Regions from separate parts of the Serratia sp. OS31 genome, predicted to be linked through region 2. Evidence: riboswitches for the same ligand, from Rfam matches in the RefSeq annotation. Region 2 holds a riboswitch; each other region holds the start of a gene.

Region 1 (5,537 bases), on a different contig from region 2:
ATCCTTAGAAAGAAATGACCTGAGGGGGATCTTGCCCGAGATTGGCAGATCCCTTCTGTTCTGAGACCGAAGTCACACATAAAATCCAATGCCCCCATTGTTTGTCATAATTCCCCGCGATACTGTTGTGTAATCTGGTTTAAACCAATTAGGTGTGGATATGGAAAACAGCTCAACCGTTGAATTGGCAAAGGCCAGGTTGAATAACTGGCTGAGCCAGGGGGCAATAGCCCCGGGTGACAAGCTTCCCTCGGAGCGAGAACTGGGAGAATTGCTGAACATCAAGCGCATGACGTTACGTCAGGCGCTGTTGTTCCTGGAAAGCGAGTCGAGGATCTTCCGCAAGGATCGTCGGGGTTGGTTTGCGGCATTGCCGCGTTTTAACTACAACCCCAATTCCTCCACCAGTTTCAAACAGGCGGCTATCGAGCAGGGTCGTTGTCCCTCCTGGGGTTATATGACCAAAGAGTGCGTATTGGCAGCTCCGGAGTTTATCAAAGAGTTATTACAGGTCGACGCGGGGAGCGAGATCTACAAGATCTCTGGCTGGGGGGCGCTGGACAATCACATCGTGTTTTATCACGAAACCTTTATCAGTCCGCGAGTGGCGCCCGGCTTTATCGAACGCCTGGGGGAGAACTCATTTGCCGAGGTCTGGGAACAGGCTTATGACACTGCCACACGAACCCGCCACTTGGCCTTTAAACCGACTCGATTATCCGGTGAGGCCTGCAAGATGATGGGCGGAAACGCCAGCACGCCTGCGATTTTGGTCGAAAAGCATCGTGCCGATGCCGAACGCCGGATCGTGCAGGTGGATATCGAACACTGGCGCTTCGAGTCGGTAGATTTCTTTATTAACTTATAGGTGAATATCATGGATCGCTTAACGGCGGAGAAAGTCCTTCTACGGGCGCAGAGCTTGCCCCTTTACCTGCATGCGTACGCCTTTCACCTCAATATGCGTATGGAGAAGATCCTGCCCGAGGATTTGCTGAGCATCGCCCATCAGCAGCGGTTGCGAGGGGTTAAGGTACATGTGCTGGATGGGGAAAGTCAGGCGCTTTGTCATGCTGATGATGCCCGATTGCGCCGGTTTGGCGAACAGGCTCGTCGCTATGGATTGGATATTCATATCGAAACCAGCGCCTCCGACTCGCAAACTATCGATCAGGCGGTGAATATCGCGCTGAAATGCGGGGCCAGTTCGGTGCGTTTTTATCCGCGTTATCAGGGAGCATTGCAGGAAGTGCTGGCGCGTATCGGTGCGGATATTCAGTACATTAAGCAACGTTATCAGCACAGTGGCCTGAGCTTTACTTTGGAACAGCACGAAGATCTCAAGAGCCATGAATTGGTCGGCCTGGTCCGGGCGGCAGATTTCCCTCAACTTTCCCTGCTGTTTGATTTCGCCAACATGATTAACGCCAATGAAGAGCCGCTGCCGGCACTGGCGGCAATGAGTGGGGAAATCACTCAGGTGCACATCAAGGACGCAATTATTGTGCGAGAGAACAAGGGCATGGGGCATCGTGCCTGTATTTCCGGACAGGGAGATTTGCCATTTAGAGAACTGTTATTGGGGCTGATCTGTCTGGGTGAAGAGCAACCGCAGGTCACCGCCTATGGGTTGGAAGAGGAGGTGGATTATTACGCACCGCCGTTTCGTTTCAGCGACGAAGGGGATAATCCTCCCATTCCATGGCGAGAAATGAGTGAAACAGCGTTACCGGCACAGGGATTGGAAGAGCGATTAAAGAAAGAATCCCAGGATGCTTTAAATCAAATTCACTACGTTCGCGCCATTATCGAAAGTTTAATGCAACAAGCCCGGGAACTGTTAACCCCGGCATAATATAAAAATAAACCTATAAAAAACACATTCTCGTTGATGTGGATGCACGCTCGCCTCGTCAACGGGGAAACAACACCGCTTATTAATTATCGGCTGTGAGGGGACTATGTTAACTAAAAAAAGATGGGCATTATTTAGCTTGTTGGTTTTATGTGGAGGGACAATCTATAAATTGCCTTCTCTTAAAGATGCTTTTTATGTTCCGATGCAACAGTATTTTCACTTGAGTAACGGTGAAATAGGCAATGCCATGTCGGTTAACTCGATTGTGACGACCATTGGCTTCTTCTTATCAATCTATTTTTCCGATCGCCTGCCGCGACGTTTTACCATGTCGTTTTCGCTGATTGCTACTGGCCTGCTCGGCATCTATCTTTCCAGCATGCCGGGGTACTGGGGCATACTGTTTGTCTGGGCGCTGTTCGGCGTAACCTGCGACATGCTGAATTGGCCGGTGCTGCTCAAGTCGGTGAGTATGCTGGGGGATAATACTCAGCAGGGGCGGTTGTTCGGCTTTTTTGAAACCGGGCGCGGGGTTGTCGATACGGTGGTGGCCTTTTCTGCGCTGGCGCTGTTTACCGCTTTTGGCAGTGGCTACCTGGGGTTTAAGGCCGGCATATTGTTTTATTCGGCCATCGCCATCAGCGTAGGGATTATTATTCTGTTGGTGATGAAAGAAAGCCCAGAGGAAAAATTACCCGCGAAAGAAGAAGCCCCCGTCAATAAAAAACCGGGCATGGGCAGCGTATTAAAAAACAAAACGGTATGGCTGATTGCCTTCAGCGTTTTCTGTGTTTACGCAGTGTATTGCGGATTGACGTTCTTTATTCCTTTCCTTAGCCATGTCTATGCGCTGCCGATTGCACTGGTGGGCGCTTACGGGATCATTAATCAGTACTGCCTAAAAATGGTTGGGGGGCCGATCGGTGGTCTTATTGCCGATAAAGTATTAAAGTCTCCCAGCAAATATTTATTTTATACCTTCATTATTAGCGCCATTGCGCTGGCGTTATTAATCCTGTTACCGCATGAGCAAATGCCGGTTTACTTGGGCATGGCCTGTACGCTGGGATTTGGTGCGGTGGTCTTTACCCAACGGGCGGTGTTCTTTGCCCCCATCGGTGAAGCCGGCATTGACGAAGAACATACCGGTGCGGCTATGGCACTGGGCAGCTTTATCGGTTATGCCCCGGCGATGTTCTGTTTTAGCCTGTACGGCCATATTCTCGACGCTTTCCCTGGGCTGACCGGCTACAAGATCGTCTTCGGGCTGATGGGCGCGTTTGCCTGTGCCGGGATCATAGTGTCGGGGCTGTTGGTCAGAAATATCCGCGCACGCGCAAAACTGACCCCGGCAGCCTCTGTCGCCTGAGCCGGGGGCATTAATGGACGGGCACGGTTAGCGCCGTGCCCTTACTTGGCCGGAGAATACAGCAGATAATATTCTTCACCGCCGTCATTGCCGGTGGTGATGGTTCGCCAGCCGTGCTTGTGGTAAAACGCCAGCGCCTTCTCATTCTTCACCAGGCATTTCAGCGAACCGGTGGCGGTGAAGGTCTGTTCCGCGGCTTGTAGCAGTGCGCTGCCAACGCCGAGCGGTGGCAGATGCGGATCAACATACAGGTTGTGAATAAAGTTGTCCTGCCGATAAATCGACACAAACCCCAGCCGTTTTCCCTGATCTACTGCCACCCAGATGTCCTCGCCCAGCGTTGAGCGATCGAAATCTTCCAGCCGGTAATCTTCGGTATCACGCCACGGAAACGCCGCTTTACGCGAAGCCAGATACAGGGTGCGCAGGAAGGGGCGATCGGCCTCTTGGTATTTTCTTATCTGCATGGCACCTCCTTTTTATTTTTTGACACTATAGCGCGATTGACCTCACCGGCGGCAACCCCAATAATGGCCGTCTTGACTCGGGGTGCCCTGCGCGATGCGTGGTGGCTGAGATTTTACCCGTATTACCTGATCTGGATTATGCCAGCGTAGGGAAGTCTCGGTGCCCCAACCGGTACCCGCCTTCTTGAACGCCGGTTGGGAGGAATATGCTCGCTCGACCTGATGTTTTACCCGGTGCTCGCGCCGCGGCCTGTTTGACTCAATTTAAACGCCAATCGCCCCTGATCCATTGCCTGACCAACGAAGTGGTGCAGGAACTGACGGCTAACGTCCTGTTGGCGCTCGGCGCTTCGCCGGCGATGGTGGTGGAACCGACCGAAGCGGCGCAGTTCAGCCGACTGGCGGATGCGTTGCTGATCAACATCGGCACCCTCAATGCATCACGCGCCGAATCCATGCTGGCCGCGGTGGAAGCCGCCAACCTGGCACAAACTCCCTGGACGCTGGATCCGGTAGCGGTCGGCGGGTTGGTCTATCGCACTGCCTTTGCCCATCGTCTGCTGGGCGAGAGGCCGGCGGCGATCCGCGGCAACGCTTCTGAAATCATGGCGCTGAGCGGTCTGCAGGCTAACGGACGTGGCGTCGACAGCGCAGACGACTCGCTGGCGGCATTGCCGGCGGCGCGTGAATTGGCGCTAAACAGCGGGGCCGTGGTAGCGGTAACCGGCGTTGTCGATTACATCACCGACGGTCAGCATGACTGGGCGGTCCCAGGCGGCGATGTACTGATGACGCGCGTGGTCGGTACCGGCTGCGCACTTTCGGCGGTGGTGGCGGCATTCTGCAGCCTGCCGGGCGATCGGCTGGATAACGTGGCAACCGCCTGCCGGGTGATGTCGCTTTGCGGTGAACGGGCCACGCGCCGTGCCGCCGGACCGGGCAGTTTCACCCCGGCATTCCTTGACGCCCTTTACCAGCTGCGTCCGGAGGAACTGCAATGAAACGGATTAACGCACTGACTATTGCCGGGACCGATCCGAGCGGCGGCGCCGGCATTCAGGCCGATCTAAAAGCTTTTTCTGCGTTGGGGGCCTATGGCGCCTCGGTGATTACCGCGCTGGTGGCGCAAAACACCCGTGGCGTGCAGTCGGTCTACAACATAGATCCGGCCTTTGTCGCCGCTCAGCTGGATTCCGTCTTCAGCGACCTGCGCATCGACAGCACCAAGATTGGCATGTTGGCTAATGCCGATATCGTGCAAGCGGTGGCGGAGCGTTTGCGCCATTACCGGCCGTCGTTTGTGGTGCTGGATACCGTAATGCTGGCGAAAAGCGGCGATCCTCTGCTGGCGCCGGAAGCGGTGGACTCGATCCGTCGCGAGCTGTTGCCGTTGGTGTCGATCATCACGCCGAACTTGCCTGAGGCGGCGGCGCTGCTGGCATGCGCCCCGGCAGAAAATGAGCTTCAGATGCGCGAGCAGGGTCGGGCGCTTTTGGCGATGGGGTGTCAGGCGGTGTTGATGAAAGGGGGCCACCTTAGCGAAAGCGAAAGTCCGGATTGGTTGTTTACGGCCGAGCAGGAGCAGCGGTTTACCGCACCGCGCGTGGCAACGCGACATACTCATGGCACCGGCTGTACGCTGTCTGCCGCCCTGGCGGCGCTGCGGCCGCGTCACAACGACTGGGCCGGGACGGTCGCTGCCGCCAAGGACTATTTGCAACAGGCACTGCTGCAGGCCGATACGCTGGAAGTGGGGCACGGCATCGGGCCGGTACATCATTTTCATGCCTGGTGGTGAGTCAACTTTTTGCTACCCTTGTGGTCTGACTAGTTCTAGACCCGG
Region 2 (5,537 bases):
GGTGATTGAAACCAAACGCGATGCGCAAGACGTGGTTTCGATTGCCGATCGCGAGGTTGAACTGCTGATCCGCGAACACATCGCCCGCCAATTCCCGCAAGACGGTTTCCTGGGCGAGGAGTTTGGCCTGCAACCCGGCGATTCCGGTTACACCTGGGTAGTGGATCCGATCGACGGCACCAGCCCATTCGTTAACGGCATGCCGAACTGGTGCGTGTCGGTGGCCGTTATCCATCACGGCGAGCCGGTAATCGGCGTGATCGTCGCCCCCTGTCAGCAAGAGTGTTTTAAGGCCGCTCGCGGCGCGGGTGCGACCCTCAATGGCAAAACGCTGCAGGTGGATCCAAAGCGCACCTTGCAAAACCACGTCACCGGTTTTGGCGCCAACAGCTATGTTAAACCGGAACGCGTCGGTGAAATTGCCGCCGCAATCACCGCCGTGGGCGGCAGTTTCTTCCGCAACGGCTCCGGCGCCATGATGTTGGCCTGGGTGGCGGCAGGACGGCTGGTGGGCTATTACGAACCCTACATGCACGCCTGGGACTGTCTGGCGGGTTACTGTCTGGTGAACGAAGCCGGTGGCTGGACCCACCCGTTCAATACCGACGGGGAACATTTGCTGCGCGGCGGGCCGGTGCTGGCGGTGGCCCCTGGGGCCAAAGAAGAGTTAATGCGTATTGCACAGCTCTGAATTGACGTTGAATAGCCCCCTGGAGGGGGCTATTCAGACTACTGACAAACACTCGAAAAGGCTAAACCGGTAAGGGTCGAACATATTCGACCCGATTTAACCCATTGATTATGCTATTGGGCGCAGCATGCAGCGCCCCTACCATTAAACAACAGAGCACTTTGTCAACGACCTCAATAGCCCCTGATGGGGGCTATTGCCTGAGTGAAAGGACGGACATATTCGCCAGCGAGGCCCCTACAACCCGCGTTTTTCCATCAGCACCGCCAGGTCGACCAGGCGGTTAGAGAACCCCCACTCGTTGTCATACCAGGCAAGAACCTTGACCAACTTGCCGCCGATCACCAGCGTTGAAAGCCCATCGATAATCGACGAGCGCGGGTCGCCTTTATAATCGCTCGACACCAAAGGTTCATCGCTGTAGCCAAGGATCCCCTTGAGTGGCCCTGACTCCGCAGCCTGACGGAAAGCGGCGTTGATCTCTTCGCCGGTCACTTCGCGTTTCAGCGTGACCGTCAGGTCGACGATAGAGACTACCGGCACCGGTACCCGCAGCGAATAACCGGTCAGGCGGCCATCCAGGCTCGGGATCACCTTGCCGAGCGCTTTCGCCGCGCCGCTGGAGTAAGGCACAATCGACTCCGCAGCGGCACGGGCACCCCGTAAATCTTTTTCCGGCTGATCGTGCAGGGCCTGGCTGTTGGTGTAAGCATGGGTGGTGTTCATCAGGCCGTACTCAATGCCAAAGGCTTGATGCAGCACCTGCGCGGCGGGTGCCAAACCGTTGGTGGTACAACTGCCGTTGCTGACCACGCGATGCTTGGCCGGATCGTACTGATCCTGGTTAACGCCCATCACTATCGTAATGTCGTCGTCTTTAGCCGGCGCAGAGATGATTACTCGTTTGGCGCCGCCCCGGGTGATATGGACTTCTGCCTTGGCTTTATCGGCAAAAAAACCGGTCGCTTCGATCACCACGTCAACGCCCACGCTTTTCCATGGAATGGCGCCCGGATCTCTTTCAGAGAAGACATGAATTGGCCTGCCGTCCAGCAGCAGCTGGTTTTCACCGGCTTCGACGCTGGCCGCCAGCCGGCCCGAGAGCGAATCGTATTTCAGCAGATGCGCCAGGGTTTTACTGTCGGTCAAATCATTGATCGCCACAACTTCAAAGTCGCTGCGACCTAACGCAGCACGCAAAACATTCCTGCCGATTCTGCCGAATCCATTAATGCCTACTTTGACCATGATCTACTCCTTCGTTATTGGCTCTGGTGTAAATTTAAGCCGCGGGGAGCATGTCGTAAATGACGTTTGTAGATCAATTTACGCCAAAGTGCGTGAATGAAAGCGATCGCGGTATTCGGTTGGGGTCAGTTGCAGATGCCGTTCGAAAACGCGGCGCAGATTGAGCGCATTGCCGAAACCGCTGCTGGTGGCGATTTGTTCAATGCCTTGTGAACTCTGTTCCAGGCGCTGGCGGGCGATGTACAAGCGCCCTTCTTCGACAAATTTGGCGGGTGAAATGCCGGTTTCGCGCGTGAACACACGCGTAAAGTTGCGCGGACTCATGGCAACCCGCTCGGCCAGTTTCTCAACGGAAAGATCCTCGGCCAGATTCTCCAGGATCCAGCTCTGCAGATCGCGGATAGGCCCCGGTGTTTTGGCCTGATTCAGTGGATAACGGCTGAACTGCGCCTGCCCGCCAGGCCGGCGCAAAAACATCACCAGATCCTGCGCCACTTCGCGGGCCTGCACGAAACCGTAATCGTCCTCCACCAGCGCCAGAGTGAGATCAAACCCGGAGCTGACGCCGCCAGAGGTCCAAACGGCACCATCCTGCACATAGATCGGCCCATTTTCGACCTTCACTTTGGGGAAGCGGGCCTGCAAGGTTTCCAGCAGCCGCCAATGGGTGGTCGCCCGGCGGCCGTCCAGCAAACCGGCCTCGGCCAACAGCATCGCGCCACCGCAAACGGACGCCACGCGCCGCGCCTTGGGGGCCGCACGGCGGAGCCAATCCACCACAAAGGCGCTCTCATCCTCGGTCGCACCTTTGCCGGTAACGATGATGGTATCGCGTTCCACCTCAGGGTCGAGATCCGCCAGGCGATGATCGGCCAATAAATTCAAGCCGGATGAGCCATGCACCACCCGGTGGGCTTGCGTGGTCACTATCGCCATCTGGTAGAGCGGCGCGTCATCGGGCCGCAAGCGGTTGGCCTGCATCAGGATGTCGGCGATCCCCGCCGATTCGAACAGCATGCCCCCTTCGGGGACGATAATCAGAAATGTATGCATGTCCTTAAAATACAAAACCGACAAGATAAGTCAATAACGCTTCCCGGTTTGAGAAGCGTTTCCCTCATCAGCGCCAGCCCAGCGCCGGCGCGACATGAGTCAGGATCGACTCAATCACGTGGGCGTTGTAGTCGACGCCCAGCTGGTTGGGCACGGTCAGCAGCAAGGTATCGGCTTCGGCGATCGCTTCGTCCTGCGCCAGCTGCTTGATCAACAACTCCGGCTCGGCAGCATAGCTACGGCCGAATACCGCACGAGTCTGCTGATCGATATACCCCACCTGATCGCTGTCCTGACCGCTGTTGCCGAAATAGCTGCGATCCTGCTGGTTCATCAGCGCAAAGATGCTGCGGCTGACCGACACCCGTGGTTCACGCACATGGCCCGCGTCCTTCCAGGCGGCGCGATAGGCGCGGATCTGCTTGGCCTGCTGCACGTGGAAAGGTTCGCCGGTTTCATCGTTTTTCAGCGTCGAACTTTGCAGATTCATGCCCAGCTTCGCCGCCCAAACCGCCGTGGCGTCCGAGCTGGCGCCCCACCAGATGCGATCGCGCAGCCCGGCGGAGAAAGGCTCGACCCGCAGCAGGCCCGGTGGATTCGGGAACATCGGTTGCGGGTTAGGTTCGGCGAAGCCTTCACCACGCAGCGCTTCCAACAAAACGTCGGTATGACGGCGCGCCATATCGGCTTCGGTCTCGCCTTCGGCAGGCGTATAGCCAAAATAACGCCAGCCATCAATCACCTGTTCGGGAGAACCGCGACTGATGCCCAGTTGCAAGCGCCCGCCGGAAATCAGGTCGGCGGCGCAGGCATCTTCGACCATATAAAGCGGATTTTCATAACGCATGTCGATCACGCCGGTGCCGATCTCGATACGTCGGGTTTTGGCGCCGATGGCCGCCAACAGCGGGAATGGCGAGGCAAGCTGGCGGGCAAAGTGGTGCACGCGAAAATAAGCCCCATCCGCCCCCAGTTCTTCTGCCGCCACGGCAAGATCAATGGATTGCAGCAGCGCATCGGCCGCCGAACGGGTGCCCGACTGCGACGAAGGCGTCCAGTGGCCGAAAGAAAGGAATCCGATTTTCTTCATGGGGGTGATCCTTAGATTCATTAATGACCGGATTACAGTGACAAAAATGCCCCCCTCCAGGCCAGAAATATCGTGGCCGATCGCACTAAACGGATCCTTTTTCCCTGCGGCCAAGCATCGCCTGAGCATTGTAATCAAAAAGTAAATATCGTATAACAGGCTCCTCCGAGGGGTGTCCTGTTACGGGCTGAGATGGCGCAAGCCGAACCCTTTGAACCTGATCTGGGTCATGCCAGCGAAGGGACGGTCGGCAATCCCCTCACGGCGGTTGCCTGTTCATACCTCACCTCAGCACGCCCGGATCTCCACTCACTTTTGGAGGTCCCATGTTTACTCCCTTATTCGAAAACGGTCTTTACGGAAAGCTGCGCCAACAGGCCGGCGGCCACTGGCAGGACTATGTGGCACATCCCTTTATCCAGCAACTGGCCGCCGGTACGCTGCCGGAACCCGCGTTTCGCCGCTACCTGACGCAGGATTATCTGTTCCTGATCCACTTTGCCCGAGCCTATGCCCTGCTGGTCAGCAAACTGCGCACCCTGCCGGAAATGCGCGCTGCCACCGCTTCGCTCAATGCCATTGTCGCCGAACTGCCCCTGCACCTGGCCTATTGCGCCGACTGGGGGCTGAGCGAACCGCAGATAGCCGCCGAACCCGAAGCGCCGGAAACCCTGAACTACACCCGCTACGTACTCGATATCGGCCACGCCGGGGACGCTCTGGATCTGCTGGTAGCCTTAATGCCCTGCGTCGCTGGCTATGCCGAAATCGGCCTGCGTCTGCTCAACGATCCCAACACGGTGATGGAAGGCAATCCCTATTCCTCGTGGATCCGCAACTATGGTGATCCCGCGTATCTGAGCGGCGTACAAGCCTCCCTCGACCTGCTGGAAAACGTTGGCCTCCAGCGGGGTGCCCCAAGCCGTCTGAACGAACTGTCGGCGATTTTCACCACCGCCACCCGCCTGGAATCCGCCTTCTGGCAGATGGGGTTGAATGCCCAATGAGCCTCGGCGACACGCAGCACGGCAACGCCCGGCCCGGTATTCAGGTACGGGATCTGACCCTGCGCTTTGGTCAGCAGGTGATTTTCGATGGTCTGAAGTTCGATATCGCCGGCGGCAGCTTCGTTGCCCTGCTCGGCGCCAGCGGCGCGGGGAAAACCAGCCTGCTGAAGATCATCGCCGGACTGGCGAAACCCACTTCCGGTACGGTTATCGGCAGCGATGGCCTGCCGATCGCCGGGCGTATCGCCTATATGGGGCAAAAGGATCTGCTCTATCCCTGGCTGACAATTGACGAGAATATTAGCCTCGGCGCGCGGCTGCGCGGCGAAAAGGTCGACCGCGCCTGGGCGGAGCATTTGCTGGAACGCGTGGGGCTGAGCGGCTATGGCCGCAGCTTGCCCGCCGCGCTGTCCGGCGGCATGCGTCAACGTGCCGCTATTGCCCGCAC
Region 3 (5,537 bases), on a different contig from region 2:
TGAAGCGGTTACCTTGATGTGGCGTGCCCGAAATTGCCATGTTCCTATCCTTTCTCAAGGCCGGTTTGCTTTTCTGGGCAGGGGGCTAAAACTAAAAACCCCGCCCGGTTTGCGCCGGCGGGGTTTGGGAATCGATGCGTTGATTCGGACCCTACGGCGCATTGCCGACGACCACCACCACACGCACGACGACCACCGCGGCTGGTAGCGCGGTAATTAGTAGGGTCGAAGTCAGCGAGGATGCGATCACAGGGAACCTTATCATCAGTAAAAAAAGTCAGGTTTTTATAAAACCACAGGCGAAAAATTCGCACAACAGGTTTATTTGCACAGCATAAAAAACGGGCGGAAGATCACGGTTTGTGTGAAATGCCCAGCACCTTGGCTTCCGGCGCGCTGCCGTCCAGCAGTGCCTGCGTCGGACCGTCGTAATAAATGCGGCCGTCCACCACCAGCAGGGTCCGTGGCGCAATGCGTGCGGCGTCATCCAGGTTGTGCGATACCATTAACAGCGTCAGGTTTCTCTGGTCGCAAACCTCCTGCAGCAATTGCAGCATCTCATTGCGTAAAGCCGGATCGAGCGCCGAAAAAGGTTCGTCGAGCAACAGGATGGGCCGCTGGCGGATCAGGCAACGCGCCAGGGCGGCGCGCTGACGTTGGCCACCGGAAAGCTGCGACGGCAGGCGGGGCAGATGTTCTTCCAGCCCCACTTGCCGGGCAATTTGCGCCAACTGCCACTTCTGCTCTTCATTCAGCCGCAGGCCGGGATCCAGGCCCAAGCCGATGTTCTGCTCCACCGTCAGGTGGGCGAACAGGTTATTTTCCTGAAACAACATCGAGACCGGGCGTTTGGCCGGCGGTGTGCCGGTGTGGTCGCTGCCGTTAAGCAGCAACCTGCCGCTGGCGGCCGGCAGAAAACCGGCGATCAGGCTGAGCAGGGTACTTTTCCCCGCCCCGCTGGGACCCAGCACCGCGACGCGTTCGCCCGGTTGAATACGCAGGTCGAAGCGCATTGGCAGGTGTTCATACAGATAGGTCAGTTTTTCAAGCTTTAGCATGGCGGCCCGGTAAGCGTTCGATCAGGGTAAACAGCAGGAAGCACAGCAGCAGCAACAGCAACGCGGTGACCGCGCCGTCATTGCTGCGGTAGGCGCCGATCTGCTGGTACAGGTAAAAAGGCAGGGTGCGGAAATGTTCGTTGCCAAACAGCGCCACCACGCCGAAATCGCCGATCGACAGCACGCAGGCGAAGGCCAGCGCCTGGGCCAACGGGCGGCGCAGCGCTTTCAGCTCAATCCAGCGTAGCCGCTGCCAGCCCTGAATATCCAGCGACAGGCACAGCGGATTATAGCGTTCGGCCAGGTCGCGCATGGGGTTTTCCAACACTTTTAGCGCATAGGGCACGGCCATCAACGCATTGGTGAGGATCACCAGCGCATACGGCGACTGCGGCAGCCCGACGGTGTCGCTTAACAGCAGGAAGAAACCGGTGGCCAGCACGATGCCCGGCATCGCCAGGATCACCATGCCGCTCAGCTCCAGCGCGTGGCCCCAACGGAGCCTCTGTTGCAGCTTCAGCTCACGGCTGCTCCATAGCAGCATCATGGCCAGCACGACACAAAGTACGCCCGCCCCCAGAGCAATGCGCAACGAAGTGAACAACGCCTGCCACAACACCTGTTGCTGCAGGACGCTGACCAGCGTTTGATTGGCGCCGTCGGCGATCACCGCCAGCAGTGGGGGCAACAGCAGCAGCAACGCGGCGGCAATCAGCAAAAAGTCACTGATGCGTCGCCACAGGCTGTCTTCCGGATTACGCCAGATATGGGCATGGGTATTGCCGACCGGCAGCGCCTGGCTCAGCCGCTGGCTGAATATCACCAGTCCCAGGCAGCATGTCAGTTGGATCAGCGCCAGCAGGGCGGCGCGGCTGAGATCGTAGTCGTAACTGAGCGCCTGATAGATGGCCAGTTCGATGGTGGTCGCCTGCGGGCCGCCTCCCAGCGACAGTACGGTGGCGAAGCTGGCGAAGCACAGCATAAAGATCAGCGCGCCGCTCGGCAGGATTTGACGGCGCAGCGCCGGCCATTCGACAAAGCGAAACTGCTGCCAACCGCTCATGCCGAGCTGGGCTGACAATTGGCGCTGTTCAACCGGAATGTTTTCCAGCGCCTGCAGCAACAGACGTGTCGCCAACGGCAGGTTGAAAAACATGTGCGCCAGCAGGATGCCCTGCAGACCATAAGGCGTGAAACTGTAGTTAATGCCCAGCCAGCCACACAGCATTGCCAACCAGCCCTGGCGGCCATAGACGCTGAGCAGGCCGAACACCGCCACCAGTACCGGCAGCACCAGCGTCATGGCGCAGAGCCGCAGCAGTAACTGACGGCCGGGGAAACGGCGGCGATAGAGCGCCCGAGCCAACAGAATCGCGGGCAGCACCGAGATCAGCGCGGACAGCAGGGCTTGCCAAAACGTAAAGCGCACCACGTGCCACAGGTAGCTGTCTTGCCATAAACCACGCCAGTCGCTGTCCGGGGCGTGCCGCCACAGCGACCCCATCGCCAGCACGGCGATGGTCAGGATCAGGCCGGCGGCCAGCAGCCCCGGCCAGAGCCACTGCGGGATCAGTGGCTGACGGCGGTTTGCCATGCCCGGATCCAGTTGCTGCGTTGTTTGGCCACTTCTTCTGCGCTGTATTGCAAGGCGGTCTGCGGCACGGTCATTTGGTCAAATCCGGCCGGCAGTGAGGTCTTGATCACCGGGTACATCCAGTTGCCGGTAGGAATGGCATTTTGGAACGCCGGGGATACCATAAATTGCATAAAGCGTTCCGCCAACTCAGGCTGCTTGCCGGCCTTGAGTTTGCCCGCCACTTCCACCTGCAGATAATGGCCTTCACTGAAGTTGGCCGCGGCGTAACCGTCTTTTTTTTCTTCAATCAGATGGTAAGCCGGGGAGGTGGTGTAGCTGAGCACCAAATCGCCTTCGCCTTTCAGGAACAGGCCATAGGCTTCGCTCCAGCCCTTGGTCACGGTGACGGTCTTCTTCGCCAGCTTCTGCCAGGCCGCCGGTGCCTGATCGCCATACACTTTCTGCATCCACAGCAGCAGACCCAAACCTGGGGTACTGGTACGCGGATCCTCGTAGATCACTTTCCAGTTCTGGCTGCTGTCGACCAGCTCATGCAGGCTTTTGGGCGGGTTCTTCAGCTTTTCTTTGTTATAAACGAAGGCAAAGTAGCCGTAGTCATAAGGCACGAAGGTTTGGTCTTGCCAGCCGCCCGGGACGCTCAATTTGCTGCTGTCGACGTCGCTTGGCGCGAATAACCCGGTTTGTTGCGCAGCCTGCAGCAGGTTGTTGTCCAGCCCCAGCACCACGTCGGCGGCGCTGTTTTTGCCCTCCATGCGCAGGCGGTTAAGCAGTGAGACACCGTCTTCCAACGCGACAAATTTCAGCTCGCAATCGCACTGGGCCTCAAAGGCCTTTTTAACCGCCGGGCCAGGGCCCCAGTCAGCGGCGAAGGAATCGTAGGTGTAGACCGTCAGCGTGGGCTTGGCGAACACCGATGCGGCGCACAGCAACAGTAACAAGGGCAGGCTTTTTTTGACCACTTTGCACTCCTGAAAATTTAGGGGGGCAAGGGTATCTGAGGGGGCAAGCGGCTGATGCCGGATCGCTGGGCTCAAATCCCTCCGCCGGTATTGACCGGATCAGGTTCGACGGGTTTGTTCTCAGCAAAACCGGCCGCTGGCGTTTTGCACCCCGTTGAGACGGCGCCATTGTAAAGACTAACGGGCGCCGGTGAAAGGTGCTTATGCTTCCGGGGGGGCAAACCAGGCAGATTTGAAATCAAACCAACCCAGAGTGTTCATTCGTACGCCGCGCATGCTGCGCTGGCCATGCAGTTGCAGCCAGTGGTGGAACAGGGGATGCAATTGATGGCCGCTGACCAGACGTTGGCAAAAATCCGCCAGCGGCAGCGCATTGGCGCGCCACAGCGCCGCATCTTCGGACAAGTCCTCACTCATGCAGTGCTGCATCAGCGGCAGTTCATACAGGGTGGCGAACAGTGAAAACTCCAGTGGCAGGTAAAAGTTGGCGCTGCCGAGCCACAGGTCGGTGCTCGCGTCGCCTTTATGCCAGGTAGCGTAATCGACAATCTGAATATTCAGCTTGATGCCGTGCTGCGCGAGCAAGGGTTCGATGGCCTGCTGAATGGCGTGAAACTCTGAGTGTTCGCTGTAGTAGGTCAGGGTCAGCTCGGTCAAACCGGCCGGTTTGGGCTGCAAAGCCAGCGCGCGATTGTGGTGCCAGCGCGGCAGAATGCCGTAGGCCGGTGACCAATAGCGTTGATAAACAGGGCCGGCATTGCTCAGGAGCGAAATGGGATTGATCAGTTCACACAACCAGCTGCGCATGATCGGATCGGCGGCCAGCGGTGAGCGCTGATCGAACAGCAGAAAATAGCAGCCTTCTTCCAGCCGGCTTTCCAGCTCGTTTTTCCCGGTATCGTCCGCCTGTAGCTGTACGCCGGAGTGCACCAGTTCTTCGGTCACCTCTGGCAGCACCCAGATATTGACCTCGTCGATCAGCGCGCGATAGCCAAAGTAATCGTCAAAGGCGTGAATTTTCATCTGGCTGCGGTGATTGCGCACCACGCTGTAGGGGCCGGTCCCTACCGGATGGCGCGAGAATTCCGGCAGGCTCTGCCACTCGCGCGGCAATATCATGGCGTGAACGCTGCCCAGCAGCCACGGCAGCCAGTAATCGGGCGCGTGCAAATGCACGTCAATCACGTAAGGCGTCGGCGAAGTCACGCGTTCGATATGGGAGAACAGCGGTTGTGGCATCAACCGGCTGAGCGAACGGATGACATCCTCCATTTCCAGCTCGCGCCCATGGTGAAAATGAATGGCCGGGCGTAGATAAAATCGCCAATGCAACGGCGTTAAAGCTTGCCAATGATGAGAAAGGTCGGATTCAAGTTCCCCGTTTTCCTCGTTTATCCGCGTCAGGCCGCTGAAAATCTGTCGGGCCAAATGGGTTTCCGAGCGCCGCAACGCCGAACCCGGCAACAGATTGTACAGTTGGCGGTAATAGAGCACGCGCAGAATGTGTTTACCCTGACGAAAGCTGCGGCCCAGCTGGGATAGCAGCATCTGTCGCACTACGTTTTTATCGCCGACCAGTTGCACCAGCTGATCGATACGATCCTGCTCCAGCAACTCCTCGGCACGCTGCTGCTGCAGCGCCAGACCGGTATAGTGAAAGGTCAGTTGCGAACGCTTGCCGCGCCCCGACTCTGCCTGCCAGGTCAGCCAGCCCTGCTGTTGCATGGCACCCAGTAACGAACGCACGTGGCGGCGGGAACAGCTGAGCACTTCGGCCAGCTCCTGTAGCGTGGTTTCGGTCGCTTCACCGTGGCAGCGCTGCCACAGGCGAATGAACTGTTGTTGCAATCGGGATGTGGACATAAAAGAGGAAGGTTCCGGCGGTAACCCATCAATTTATCTTTCCCTATATTACGCCGATAA

The links. Region 2 has a riboswitch for thiamine pyrophosphate ahead of H5P17_RS10915 (TenA family protein). Riboswitches for the same ligand answer to the same signal wherever they lie in the genome.
Region 1: another riboswitch for thiamine pyrophosphate. It lies ahead of thiM (hydroxyethylthiazole kinase); the one in region 2 lies ahead of H5P17_RS10915 (TenA family protein).
Region 3: another riboswitch for thiamine pyrophosphate. It lies ahead of thiB (thiamine ABC transporter substrate binding subunit); the one in region 2 lies ahead of H5P17_RS10915 (TenA family protein).

What each region holds. Positions count from the first base shown of each region.
Region 1 covers NZ_JACJFQ010000019.1:106,053-111,589, forward strand. The annotation lists gene H5P17_RS16580 (GntR family transcriptional regulator) at 161-868, shown strand; gene H5P17_RS16585 (sugar phosphate isomerase/epimerase) at 878-1,855, shown strand; gene H5P17_RS16590 (MFS transporter) at 1,962-3,227, shown strand; gene H5P17_RS16595 (GNAT family N-acetyltransferase) at 3,269-3,694, opposite strand; TPP riboswitch at 3,763-3,864, shown strand; gene thiM (hydroxyethylthiazole kinase) at 3,901-4,695, shown strand; gene thiD (bifunctional hydroxymethylpyrimidine kinase/phosphomethylpyrimidine kinase) at 4,692-5,492, shown strand.
Region 2 covers NZ_JACJFQ010000010.1:56,660-62,196, reverse strand. The annotation lists gene H5P17_RS10935 (inositol monophosphatase family protein) at 1-691, shown strand, start outside; gene gap (type I glyceraldehyde-3-phosphate dehydrogenase) at 929-1,939, opposite strand; gene H5P17_RS10925 (GlxA family transcriptional regulator) at 2,018-2,992, opposite strand; gene H5P17_RS10920 (LLM class flavin-dependent oxidoreductase) at 3,060-4,082, opposite strand; TPP riboswitch at 4,241-4,343, shown strand; gene H5P17_RS10915 (TenA family protein) at 4,409-5,089, shown strand; gene H5P17_RS10910 (ABC transporter ATP-binding protein) at 5,086-5,537, shown strand, end outside.
Region 3 covers NZ_JACJFQ010000001.1:9,152-14,688, reverse strand. The annotation lists gene ilvB (acetolactate synthase large subunit) at 1-40, opposite strand, end outside; gene ivbL (ilvB operon leader peptide IvbL) at 152-265, opposite strand; gene thiQ (thiamine ABC transporter ATP-binding protein ThiQ) at 354-1,058, opposite strand; gene thiP (thiamine/thiamine pyrophosphate ABC transporter permease ThiP) at 1,045-2,652, opposite strand; gene thiB (thiamine ABC transporter substrate binding subunit) at 2,628-3,614, opposite strand; TPP riboswitch at 3,673-3,778, opposite strand; gene sgrR (HTH-type transcriptional regulator SgrR) at 3,816-5,477, opposite strand.